Regions from separate parts of the Caulobacter sp. GW456-12-1-14-TSB4 genome, predicted to be linked through region 2. Evidence: predicted binding sites of a transcription regulator. Region 2 holds the regulator's gene; each other region holds the start of a gene.
The links. The regulator LexA, encoded in region 2, represses DNA repair genes until DNA is damaged. The targets are predictions, from matches to a motif close to ATGTTCNCNANNTGTTCT.
Positions count from the first base shown of each region.

Region 1 (4,274 bases), on a different contig from region 2:
CGATATATTCGACCCACGACAGCGGGATCATGTGGTGCTTGAAGCCGCCGCCCAGGTCCAGCTTGGCCAGCTCGATCTCGCCGCCCATGACGTGGTCAACGCGACCGACATGACCGCCGTCCGAACCGACGACTTCCTGGTGTTCCTTGATCTGCGAGAGGTCGATCATCCGTCGTCTCCTGGATTGCACGAGACCATCGCGGTCTCTCGGGACATCAAACGGCCACGCCTCCAGCCAAGTTTCAGCGGCTAAGCTTCATGAGCGAAGTTTCACTTGCCATGCACGCAAGGATTGTTCTTGATACGTTCCGGGCATTTTTGGCCGATGGAATTCAAGGACGAAGCATGAGCTTCCGCGCCCTTCTCGCCTGCGCCTTGCTGCTGGTCGCCGGTCCCGCGCTCGCTGATCCCGCCATCGGCAAGCGGGTCGATGCGGTGTTCGCCGACGACGCGGTGACCCTGACCGAGGCCGGCAAGACCGTGCTGGTCTATCGCACCAAACCGCTGGACCCGGCCGCCGAGCCCGGTCGCTCGAACTATGTCGGCGCGCTCTACGCCCCGGACGGGACGGCCCTGACCGAGGACAGGCCCGGCGACCACCCGCATCAGCGCGGCGTCTGGTGGGCGTGGATGAAAGTCCAGACGGACGGCAAGACCGTGGCCGACGGCTGGTACATGAAGGGCCTGTCCTACTTCGTGCGCGAGAAGCACTTTCTGGGTGACGCCGACGGCGGCGGCGCGCTGACCGTGGACGTCGACTGGATGGTCAATTCCGGGCCCGAGCTGGCCTATGTCGCCCGCGAGACCACCAAGGTGACGGTCCGTCCGCTGAAGGCCGGCGCGCGGCGGGTGGAGTTCGACACCACCATCACCTCGCGCGTCGATGCCTTAGGCCTAGGCGGCAGCGAGGACGATCGCGGCTTCGGCGGTTTCTCGATCCGGCTGGTCGATCCCGAGCACCTGGCCTTCGCCTCGGGCGGCAAGACGATCGTCCCGAATGGCGCGGCCATCGACGCCGGCGGCAATATGGGCTTCGCGTGGACGGGCGAGAGCGCACCGCCCTGGGCGGTGGGCCTGGCCTGCAAGGCCAATGGTCAGGCGGTGACGCGCTGGATGCTGTATAACGACCGCTCGATGCAGAACTGCGTCTTCCCCGGCCGCGCGCCGCTGGTCCTGAGGAAGGGCGAGGCGTTGCATCTGCAGGAAACCTTGGTCATTCGTCCCGCCCCGAAGAAGAAGACCCCGTAAGCTCATGGCCGACATCGTCAATCTCAACCAGGCCCGCAAGGCCAAGGCCAAGGCCGACGACAAGGCCCGGGCTTCCGAGAACCGCGCCAAGTTCGGCCGCACCAAGGGCGAGAAGACCCTGGACGCCGCCCGCGCCGACAAGCTCAAGCGCGACCTCGACGGCGCCAAGCGCGAGGACTAGGACGCTGGCTGGCTTGAAGAAACGCTCGGTGAACCTGGCCGGCCACGCGACCTCGCTGGCCCTGGAGCCGGAGTTCTGGGCGGTGCTGGATAAGGCGGCGGCGGATGAGTCGGTGAGCCTGGCGGGACTGATCCAGCGGATCGACCTTGAGCGCGGGGAGCGGCCGCTGGCGTCGGCGTGCCGGGTGTTCGCGCTGAACAAAGCTAGCGGCTAGCGCGACGAAACCTCGCCCTTCGACAAGCTCAGGATGAGGTTTCTACTGCGATGCTCAGAGTAGTCCTCACCCTGAGCCTGTCGAAGGGCGAGGACGGGCCTACCGCGCTTCCGGGGTCACCGCCGGCCGCCGCTGCGTCGGAATCGGCGGCGGTTGCGGGTTTGGCGCCGAACGCAGGGTCCGGGATAGGTCCGGCAGGCCCTGGCGCCAGTCGGCCTGGTCGCCGGCCATCACGCCCAGCTTCCAGGCGCCCCAGACGGCCGCGACCAGCACGACCACGACCAGCATCGCGGCCCAGAAGCCGCCGCTGTCGCGATGCGCCTGTCCGTTGTGGGTGAGGGTCTTGGCCATGATCAGCTCCCCGGGGCCTTGGGCGCGTCAGGCAGCTTCGGCGCGTCCGGCAGTTTCGGAACCGAGGCCGAGATGTTCACGTCGACCTGCTTCTTGTGGGACATGCCGCCCGTGAACACGAAGAAGGCGAGCACCGCGACGATGACGACAAGTCCGCCGACTATGAACGCCAGGCCACTGTTGCCCCCGCCGCTGCTGCTGGTTCCTTCGGCCATGAGTGTCTCCTCGCCCTTCGGCGCTTTTGCGTTGGCGGATCAACGATACGCGGACGCGGAGGTTCCGCTTTGAGCATGCAGAGGGACTTAAGTCCCGCGCGGTTTGTGCTACATATGTTCCATGTATCCCGATGACGACTCGGCCGGTTTCCCGGGCGACCTCCCCTCTCCGCGCATCTCCGACCTGGCCCGGCCACAGCCGCCGGCGAACGGTCACGCCATGCCCAACTATCTGGACGGGCTGAACCCCGAGCAGCGCGAGGCGGTCGAGACCACCGAGGGTCCGCTGCTGGTCCTGGCCGGGGCCGGCACCGGCAAGACCCGCGTGCTGACCACCCGCCTGGCCCACATCCTGGCGACGGGCAAGGCGCGGCCGTGGGAGATGCTGGCCGTCACCTTCACCAACAAGGCCGCGCGCGAGATGCGCGAGCGGATCACCCACATCATCGGCCCGGAGGCCGAGGGCCTGCGCTGGCTGGGCACCTTCCACTCGGTGGCCGCCCAGATCCTGCGCCGTCACGCCGAGCTGGTGGGACTGAAGTCGAACTACACGATCATCGACACCGACGACAACGAGCGGCTGCTCAAGCAGCTGATCGAGGCCGAGAACATCGACGCCAAGCGCTGGACCCCGCGGATCCTGTCGCAGATCATCGACAACTGGAAGAACCGCGGCTGGACGCCCGATCGCGTCCCGACCAGTGAGGCCGGCGAGTTCGCCAACGGCAAGGGCATCAGCCTGTACCGTCAGTACCAGGAGCGCCTGCGCATCCTGAACGCCTGCGACTTCGGCGACCTGTTGCTGCACAATATCAGCCTGTTCACCGGCCATCCCGACGTGCTGGACGAGTTCCAGCGCCGCTTCAAATACGTGATGGTCGACGAGTACCAGGACACCAACGTCGCCCAGTACCTGTGGCTGCGCCTGCTGGCCCAGGGCCGTCAGAATGTCTGCTGCGTCGGCGACGACGACCAGTCGATCTATGGCTGGCGCGGGGCCGAGGTCGACAACATCCTGCGGTTCGAGCGCGACTTCGCCGGGGCCAAGGTCGTGCGGCTGGAGTGCAACTACCGCTCGACCGAGCACATCCTGGCGGCGGCGTCCGGCCTGATCACCGCCAACAAGGGCCGCCTGGGCAAGACCCTGTGGACCCCGGCCAAGGGCGGCGAAAAGGTCAAGGTCAGCGGCGTCTGGGACGGCGAGGCCGAGAGCCGCATGATCGCCGACGAGATCGAGCGGGCCAAGAAGGCCGGCCGCAAGTACAACCAGATGGCCATTCTGGTCCGGGCCTCGTTCCAGATGCGCGCCTTCGAAGAGCGCTTCGTGATGTTGCAGATCCCCTACAAGGTGGTCGGCGGCCCGCGCTTCTTCGAACGGGCGGAAATCCGCGACGCCCACGCCTATCTGCGCCTGATCCAGTCGCCCGACGACGACCTGGCCTTCGAGCGCATCGTCAACACGCCCAAGCGCGGCATCGGCGACACCTCGGTGCAGAAGCTGCTGCAGATCGCCCGGCTGGAAGGGATTTCGACCGTCGAGGCCGCGCGCGTGATCATCGGCAGCGACGACCTGCCGGCCCGCACCCGCACGGCGCTCAGCAACTTCATCCGCGATCTCGACCGCTGGCGCTCGCTGATCGGCTCTGTGCACCACCAGCGCCTGCTGGAGACGGTGCTGGAGGAGAGCGGCTATACGGACGCCTTGCGCCTGGACAAGGGCCCGACCAGCCAGACGCGGCTGGAGAACCTGAAGGAACTGGTCCAGTCGATGAGCGCCTTCGACTCGCTCGAGGCCTATCTGGAGCACGTGTCGCTGGTCATGGACCTGGACCGCGAGGCCACCGGCGACGCCGTCTGGATCATGACCCTGCACTCGGCCAAGGGCCTGGAATTCCCGCTGGTCTTCCTGCCCGGCTGGGAGGAAGGCGTGTTCCCCAGCCAGCGCAGCATGGACGACAAGGGCGAGAAGGGCCTCGAGGAAGAGCGCCGCCTGGCCTATGTCGGCATCACCCGCGCCCGCGAGGAAGCTCGCATCAGCTTCGTGGCCAACCGGCAGGTCTATGGG
Region 1 is NZ_JBWKZF010000030.1:28,636-32,909, reverse strand. It holds gene AC07YH_RS21870 (DUF2171 domain-containing protein) at 1-169, opposite strand, end outside; gene AC07YH_RS21865 (DUF6807 family protein) at 346-1,248, shown strand; gene AC07YH_RS21860 (DUF4169 family protein) at 1,253-1,429, shown strand; gene AC07YH_RS21855 (ribbon-helix-helix domain-containing protein) at 1,434-1,643, shown strand; partial or broken gene AC07YH_RS21850 (hypothetical protein) at 1,644-1,741, opposite strand; gene AC07YH_RS21845 (hypothetical protein) at 1,743-1,994, opposite strand; gene AC07YH_RS21840 (hypothetical protein) at 1,997-2,209, opposite strand; gene AC07YH_RS21835 (ATP-dependent helicase) at 2,331-4,274, shown strand, end outside.
Region 1: a site for LexA is predicted at 2,313-2,330, ahead of AC07YH_RS21835 (ATP-dependent helicase). Genes of this name have one in related genera too.

Region 2 (4,274 bases):
CGAGGGCTGGACGATCGAGGGCGCGGCCCCGACCACGACCCGCAAGTTCGTGATCATCGCCGCGCCGCACACCAGCAACTGGGACTTCGTCTACTTCCTGGGCGCGGCCGACGCGCTGAACCTGAAGCTCAGCTTCATGGGCAAGGCCTCGCTGTTCCGCTGGCCGTTCGAGAGGCTGATGAAGGACCTGGGCGGCGTGCCGATCGACCGCTCGCAATCGCGCGACACGGTCCAGGCCATGGCCGACGAGTTCGCCCGGCGCGACGAGTTCATGCTGACGATCGCGCCCGAGGGCACGCGCGGCAAGGCCGGCGGCTGGAAGACCGGCTTCTACAACATCGCCCTGAAGGCCGGCGTGCCGATGGTGCCCGGCTTCATGGACTACAAGCGCAAGGTGGTCGGCCTGGGTCCGGCCATGACGCCCAGCGGCGACTACGAGAAGGACCTGGCCGTGCTGGCGGCGTTCTATGCGCCGGTCACGCCCAAGCATCCGGAACTGAAGAGCGCCGTTGGCTGAAGCTTGATCGCTCGCTAGGGTCCCGCCGCTCTTCCTGAAAGGAATCGGATGCGGGCGTTCCTGTCCAAGCTTCGTCGCGCGCTGTCGCTGACGCCCACGCCGCCGCCGGCCGTTGACGCCGTCGCCGCGCCGCAGGAGCTCTGGCACCTGGTCGGCGCCGCCGACGCCGACTTCATCCGCGTGGGCCAGCAGTTCAAGGAGCTGTTCGTCGCCGCCGGCCTGCAGCCGCACCACGCCTTCCTCGACGTCGGCTGCGGCATCGGCCGCGCCGCCGCCCCGCTGGTCGACTATCTGAATGATGCCGGCCGCTATGCCGGTTTCGACGTCATGGCCCAGGCCATCGACTGGTGCAAAGCCAACATCGCCGTCGGCGACCCGCGCTTCGAGTTCGTCCACGCCGACATGCACAGCGACCGGTACAATCCGGGCGGCGCGCAGCCGGCCAGCGCCTTCGTCTTCCCCTATCCGGACGCCAGCTTCGACTATGTCTGGCTGGGCTCGGTGTTCACCCACCTGCTGGCCGCCGACCAGGCCCAGTTCGCGCGCGAGATCGCCCGGGTGCTCAAGCCCCACGGCACCAGCATCGTCTCCTGGTACCTGATCGACGAGGAGGCCCGCGCCAACACCGGCAATGGCCAGATCGCCTTCGACTTCGTCCACGCCCTGGACGGCTGCTGGACCGCGACGCCGGAACTGCCCGAGGCGGTGATCGGCTACGACCTAGAGCCGATCCTGGCGCAGTACGAGGCCCTGGGCCTCGACGTGCTGAACCAGGCCCTGGGCGTCTGGCGCCGCCAGCCGATGCAGGACCAGGACATCATCATCGCCCGCAAGCGCGCCTGAAAGCTTTCGTTAAGCTTTTGATTCTGGGCGCTATTTGCCTTACCGGCCAAGCTAGCTATTGATTTTCCTCGCCTTTCTCGGGCGAACGACGCTCGACTTGACTTTAACGCGGAACGCCTAGAGAACATTCGCAAGGTTTGCGGTTTGTTCCGCGCTCCAGCCGAGGTCATCATGCTCACCCGCAAGCAGCACGAACTGCTGATGTTCATCCACGAGCGGATCAAGGAGACCGGCGTCTCCCCCTCGTTCGACGAGATGAAGGAGGCCCTGGACCTGGCGTCCAAGTCGGGCATCCACCGGCTGATCACGGCCCTGGAAGAGCGCGGCTTCATCCGCCGCTTGGCTCACCGGGCCAGGGCGCTGGAGGTGGTGAAGCTGCCGCAGCAGGCCACGACGGCCGCCCCGCCCAAGGGCCGTGGCGCGTTCCGCCCGCAGGTGTTCGAGGGCGGCGGTTCGCCCCCGCCCTCGCCGGTCTCGTCCTCCGCTCCGGCCAATGACAGCCGCGACCTGCCGATCCTGGGCAAGATCGCCGCCGGCACCCCGATCGACGCCATCCAGCACGAGCGCGAGCGCCTGCCGGTGCCCGAGGCCATGCTGGGCAATGGCGAGCACTATGTCCTCGAGGTGCAGGGCGACTCGATGATCGAAGCCGGCATCCTCGACGGCGACTACGTGATCATCAAGAAGGGCGACACCGCCACCTCGGGCGAGATCGTCGTCGCCCTGGTCGGCGAGGAAGCCACCCTCAAGCGCCTGCGCAAGAAGGGCGGCTCGATCGCCCTGGAAGCCGCCAACCCGAAATACGAGACCCGCATCTTCGGCCCCGACCAAGTCGAGGTGCAGGGTAAGCTGGTGGGCCTGATCCGCCGCTACCACTAGGCCGTTTCGGCGACTTGAGAATTGGCCCCGACCTCGCTTGAGGATCGGGGCCTTTTCGTATCGGGGCTACAGCCGCCCCTCCTCCGCCAGCCGCTTGGCGGCGGCGTCGAAGCCGGCCCAGGCGGCGACGGCCAGGCCCGCGCCGGTGCTGACCCGGCGCACGCCCAGCGCGCCCAGGCTCTCGACCGACATGTCGCCGCCCCAGAACAGGATGTTGACCGGCTTGGGCGCCACGGCCTCGACGATGGCCTTGATCTCGTCCGGATCGGTGACCGCCGGGGCGTAGAGGCAGTCCGCGCCGGCGGCGGCATAGGCCTTCAGGCGCTCCAGGGTCGGGGCGAGGTCGCGGGCGCCACGCAGATAGCCTTCGGTGCGGCCGACCAGGATCACGTCCTGACCCGAGGCGTCGATGGCGGCGCGGGCGGCCTTCAGACGCTCGACGGCGACCGGCAGGTCATAGAGCGCCGAGCCCGACCAGTCCTCGATCGACAGGCCCGAAACGCCGACCTCGATGGCCAGGGTGACGCTTTCGCCAACGCCCTCGGCGCTATCGGCGAAACCGGCCTCGAAATCGGCGTTCACAGGCAGGTCGGTGGCGGCGCACAGCATCTTGAGATGTTCGATGACCTCGTCGCGCGTGACCTGGCCGTCGTCCTTGCCCAGGGCCCAGGCCATGCCGGCGCTGGTCGAGGCTAGAGCCTGGAAGCCCTGCTTCTCCAGCCGCCTAGCGCTGCCGATATCCCACGGGTTCGGGAGGGCGAAGCAGCCCTCGGCATGCAGGGCGCGGAAGGCCGCGCGGCGGGCGGCGAACGGGTTCGACATGGCGGCAACTCCTGTGGTGCTGCTGAAGCTTTACCCGCCGCTGGTGACATCGGCTGTCAGCAGGCGGCTCTCCTCTGGACGACTCCACGGCCGATCGCCGCGCAATGGCTGAGCCCAGACGATGCGCCAACCGTTGGAACGGCGATAGAGTTCTGCGGCGCCGCCGCGGGCGAAATCCTCGGCCGCCAGCAGCACGGTCTCGGCGCAGAGCGGCGGAGTCCTGGGCGGCGCCGGCCCACGGATCACCACGACTTCGCTGCGGATGCACAGGCCCGACAACGTCTCGGCGTCGGGCGTCTTTCGGCCCCAGACCAGTGACAGCCGCACGGGCGCGCCCAGTTCCGGCGCGCAAATCCGCTTGTCGCAGGCGTAGAGGCTCCAGGTCGCCGGCGTCAGGCCGCGCCGACGCGCCCACAGCTCGGCCCCGAACCGCTTGGCGTCGGTGCGCAGCAGCACGGCCGCGTCGCCGGAGCGGACGGCGGCCGTCGCCCCGTCATTGGCGATCCAGGCGTCCGGCGGCGCAGGCCTGGGCCATAGGGCGACCGCCAGGGCCAGGGGCGCGCCGATCCAGCGCAGGCGGCCGCGCCACAGGCACAGGACCATCAGACCCAGGAAAGCGACCACCAGCACCTGCGGCGGCGCGCTGGCGACGATCCGCTGCGCGCCGTGCGCATCGGCGAAGCCGTTGGCGATGGCCAGCATGGCGTCGACGCCCCAGCCAGCCACGGCCAGGAACGGCGCGCCCAGGCCGAACGGCTCCAGCAGGGTCCCGACCGCCAGGAACGGCATGATCACGAACGACGACAGCGGCGCGACCGCCAGATTGGCCGGCAGGCCCCAGACGGCGACGCGGTTGAAGTGCTGCATGGCGAACGGCGCGGTGGCCAGGCCCGCCACCAGGCTCGCCGCGACCGAGGCCGCCAGCCAGGTGAAACCCGCCTGCGGCCAGCGGATCCACCATGGCGTCGAAATCTCCTTCACCGGCTGCGGCCAGCTCTCGGCCAGGGCCACCAGGGCGGCGGTGGCGGCGAAGGACATCTGGAAGCCGGGCTCGCCGGCGGTCTCGGGCTTCATCGCCAGGATCACCAGCGCCGCCACGGCCAGGCCGTGCAGGGTGATCGCCCGGCGGTCGAACAGGATGGCCAGGAAGGCGACGCTGGCGGTGATCGCCGAGCGCTCGGCCGGGGGCGGCGCGCCGGAGATGACCAGATAG
Region 2 is NZ_JBWKZF010000013.1:9,367-13,640, forward strand. It holds gene AC07YH_RS13795 (lysophospholipid acyltransferase family protein) at 1-517, shown strand, start outside; partial or broken gene AC07YH_RS13800 (class I SAM-dependent methyltransferase) at 560-1,360, shown strand; gene lexA (transcriptional repressor LexA) at 1,532-2,239, shown strand; gene AC07YH_RS13810 (isocitrate lyase/PEP mutase family protein) at 2,306-3,061, opposite strand; gene AC07YH_RS13815 (ComEC/Rec2 family competence protein) at 3,092-4,274, opposite strand, start outside.

Region 3 (4,274 bases), on a different contig from region 2:
TGCCCAGCATCTCGAAGAAGGTGTGGTGGCGGGCGGTGTAGCCGACATTGTCCAGGTCGTTGTGCTTGCCGCCGGCGCGGACGCATTTCTGCGAGCTGGCCGCGCGCGGATGCGCCGGCGTCTCGGCGCCCGTGAACACATTCTTGAACGGCACCATGCCGGCATTGACGAACAGCAGGGTCGGATCGTTCTGCGGCACCAGCGGCGCCGACGGCGTCACCGCGTGATCGGCCTTGCCGAAGTAGTCGAGGAAGGTGCTGCGGATCTCGTTCAAGCTGGGCATGAGCGTCTCAAGTCTGGCGTACCGGTCCGGCAGGCGGCCGGGAGTCGGGCGCTGCATAGCGCGGATTTTGGTGAAGGGGAAACCGACTCGGAGATGGGGGCTGCCGACACGGCTGAAAAGGGCGGGTTCGGAGGCCAGATGCTCCCCCACGATGCGGGGGAGCTGTCGGCGAAGCCGACCGAGGGGCCATCTCGGCATAGGCCGCGTTAGCCCCCTCCGGCCCTCCGGGCCACCTCCCCCGCATCGCGGGGGAGGATCTTCGCCCCAGAACGAAAATAGGCCGCCTGGCATGGGGTCCAGGCGGCCTGCGATCGCGGCCCTCGCGGCGGTCCGGCCGCGGGCGTGTTGAAGGCGGGGACGCCCGGGGTCGGGCGAGGGCCGCGAAACGGTAAGGCCGTAAGGCCTAGTCTTCTTCGCCCTCTTCCGGGCCGCCGACGAGAAGTTCTTCCTCGATCTTCTGCGACGACTTGCGGACGGCCGCTTCGATCGAGGCGGCCACATCGGGGTTGGTCTTCAGGAATTCGCGGACATTGTCGCGGCCCTGGCCGATGCGCTGGCTGCCGTACGAGAACCACGAGCCGGCCTTGTCGATGATCCCGGCCTTGACGCCCAGATCGATGACTTCGCCCAGCTTGGAGATGCCCTCGCCGTACATGATGTCGAACTCGACCTCGCGGAACGGCGGGGCCACCTTGTTCTTGACGACCTTCACGCGGACGTTGTTGCCGATGATCTCGTCACGGACCTTCACCGAACCGGTGCGGCGGATGTCCAGGCGCACCGAGGCGTAGAACTTCAGCGCGTTGCCGCCCGTGGTGGTTTCCGGGCTGCCGTACATCACGCCGATCTTGTGACGGATCTGGTTGATGAAGATGACGATGGTGTTGGCCTTGTTGATCGAGGCGGTCAGCTTGCGCAGCGCCTGGCTCATCAGACGGGCTTGCAGGCCCGGCAGGCTGTCGCCCATCTCGCCTTCGATTTCGGCCTTCGGCGTCAGGGCCGCGACCGAGTCGATGACGACGATGTCGACGGCGCCCGAGCGCACCAGGGTGTCGGTGATTTCCAGGGCCTGTTCGCCGTTGTCGGGCTGGGCCACCAGCAGGCTGTCCAGGTTGACGCCCAGCTTGTGGGCGTAGGACGGATCCAGCGCGTGTTCGGCGTCGACGAAGGCGGCGGTGCCGCCGGCCTTCTGGACCTCGGCCACCACATGCAGGGCCAGGGTCGTCTTACCCGAGCTTTCCGGACCATAGACCTCGATGATCCGCCCCTTGGGCAGGCCGCCGATGCCCAGGGCGATGTCCAGGCCGAGCGAGCCGGTGGAGACGGACTCCATCTCGACCTTGCCCTTTTCGCCCAGCTTCATCACTGAGCCCTTGCCGAACGCCCGATCGATCTGGGTGAGCGCCGCTTCCAGAGCGCGCTGCTTGTCGCCTTCTTCCTTGCCCACGAGTTTCAATGCCGCCTGACTTGTCATGTTGATCCGCCCTCTATCCCATGATTCCGGTCGCTCGATCGGCGCTTACCGCGCCCCGCCCCAACGACCTGTGGAACACCCTTAATGCGTACGCCCTTTGTTCTGAGTTCGCAAGATGTTCTCGCTCGCCTTCACGCAAAGAAACGACCGTTTCTGTCGTAGGCCAGAATGCCGCAGGGGATATACCCGGATACGGGACCATCCCCGCGAGGGTGAAACCGGTCCTTAAGTCCCGTCATGCCAGCTTCACCGCTCCTTGGGGGACCGCCGACTTGTCCATCGACCCACGCCGCCTTCTAGGCCTGGCGTTCGCCAGCGCCGACCTTCTGGTCGAACTGCAGAATGGCCGCGTGCGCCTGGCCTTGGGCGCGGCGCAGAAGGTCATGGGCCAGAGCGAGGCCAGCCTGACCGGCAAGGTCTGGCCGCACCTGTTCCACGCCGACGACCAGCCGCTGATGGACGCGATGCTGAGCTGCGCCGACGACGGCGTGCGGCGAGGCCCCGTCGTCCTGCGCCTGATCGGTCCGGAGGACCGCCACGTCCGCGTGATCCTGCGCGCCCTGCCCGAAAACGACGGCCGGGTCTCGCTGGCCGTCACCGCCGCCCAGTCGGCCGGCCCGCCGCTGACCGCCGGCACCCTGCATCCGCGCGAGTCGTTCGACGACATCGCCAAGGGCCTGTTCGAGGCCGCCCGCGTCACCGGTCTGGAGCTGGAACTGGCGATGGTCGAGTTCGCCGGCCTGGAGACCATGCGCGACGGCCTGACGCCCAATGAGGCGGCCGCGCTGGACGTGCGGGTGGCCAGCGCAGTCCGCGCCGAGTCGCATGGCGGTTCGGCCGCCACCCAGCTGTCGCCCGACCGCTTCGCCCTGCTGCGGGCCAAGGACGATCGTCCCGAGAACATGGTCAAGCGCCTGACCCGCATGGTCAGCGCCGACGCCAGCGCCCACGTGGTGCCCCTGGAGGCCGGCGGCGGCTCGGCGCGCGCGCTGCGCGCCCTTCGCTACGCGCTCGACGACTTCCTGCGCGAGGGCCTGAAGGACATGCCGCCGATGACGCTGTCGGAGGCGATGAACCGTTCGGTGAAACGCACCCTGGCCCGCGCCGGCGCCCTGGGCGTGGCCGTCAGCCAGCGTCGCTTCAACCTGGCCTTCCAGCCGGTGGTCGACCTGAAGTCCGGCGCGGCGCACCACCACGAGGTGCTGGTGCGCTTCGAGGACGGCGCCAGCCCGTTCGCCCTGATCCGCATGGCCGAGGAATTCGACCTGATCGAGGAGCTGGACCACGCCATCGTCGAGCAGGCGGTGAAGAAGCTGGCCAACGACCAGGAGCGCAAGCTGAAGCTGGCCGTGAACGTCTCGGGCCGCACGATCGTCAACGAGACCTTCGTGGGCCACATCGAGCGCCTGCTGGCCAAGCATGACGAGGCCAAGGGTCGGCTGATCTTCGAGGTCACCGAGACCGCGGCGATTGATGACCTCCCCCGCGCCAACCGCCATATCCAGGCCCTGCGCGGCATGGGCTCGATGGTCTGCCTGGACGACTTCGGGGCGGGCTCGTCGTCGTTCGCCTACCTGCAGCAGCTGTCGCTGGATATCGTCAAGATCGACGGCCGCTATGTCCGCGAGCTGGCCGACAACGGCCGCGACGGCGCCCTGGTGCGCCGCCTGGTCGAGCTGTGCCAGGACCTGAAGATCCGCACCGTGGCCGAGATGGTCGAGACGATCGAGGTGGCCGACATCGTCCGCGCCGCCGGCGTCGATTTCGCCCAAGGCTGGCTCTACGGCAAGCCGGCCGACAAGCCCATGCCCGCCCTGCGTCCCAATCCCTCGGTCACGCCGGTGGCGCGCCGGGCGGGGGCGTCTGAGAGCTGGGGGTAGCGTTGTGATCTCTCCTCCCCACTAGGGGGAGGTGGATCGCTGCGAATACGCAGCGAGACGGAGGGGGTCGCGAAGCGATGATGCGCTCGCCGCCGCACAAGGCCCCTCCACCGCCGTTCGGCGGTCCCCCTCCCCCAGAGGGGGAGGAGAAACACTCAATCCATCAAGCTCAGGCCTTGCCGCCCTTGCTGACGATGTAGTCGTCGATCACGCGCTCCAGCGTGGTCAGCGGGGTCATGCCCGAGAGCAGGCCCGCGTCGTGGAACTCGCGGATGTCGAACTTCTTGCCGAGCGCCTTCTGGGCCTTGGCGCGGGCGCGGAGCCAGACGATCTTGCCGATCATGTAGCTGCAGGCCTGGCCCGGCCACACGACGTAGCGTTCGATCTCGGTGATCGAGCCGCTTTCCTCGTCGCCCATGGTCTCGGCCATGTACTTCACGGCCTGCTCACGGCTCCACTTCTTGTAGTGCATGCCGGTGTCGACCACGAGGCGGACGGCGCGGAACAGGGCGTCGTGCAGCATGCCGATGTGGCCGCGCGGGTCGGTCTTGTAGATGCCCATCTCGACGGCCAGCTGCTCGGAATAGAGCGCCCAGCCCTCGGTGTAGCCCGAGAAGCCGATGATCTTGCGGATCAT
Region 3 is NZ_JBWKZF010000003.1:170,581-174,854, forward strand. It holds gene alaS (alanine--tRNA ligase) at 1-283, opposite strand, end outside; gene recA (recombinase RecA) at 687-1,757, opposite strand; gene AC07YH_RS04160 (EAL domain-containing protein) at 2,030-3,637, shown strand; gene AC07YH_RS04165 (DUF885 domain-containing protein) at 3,807-4,274, opposite strand, start outside.
Region 3: a site for LexA is predicted at 1,862-1,879, ahead of recA (recombinase RecA). Genes of this name have one in related genera too.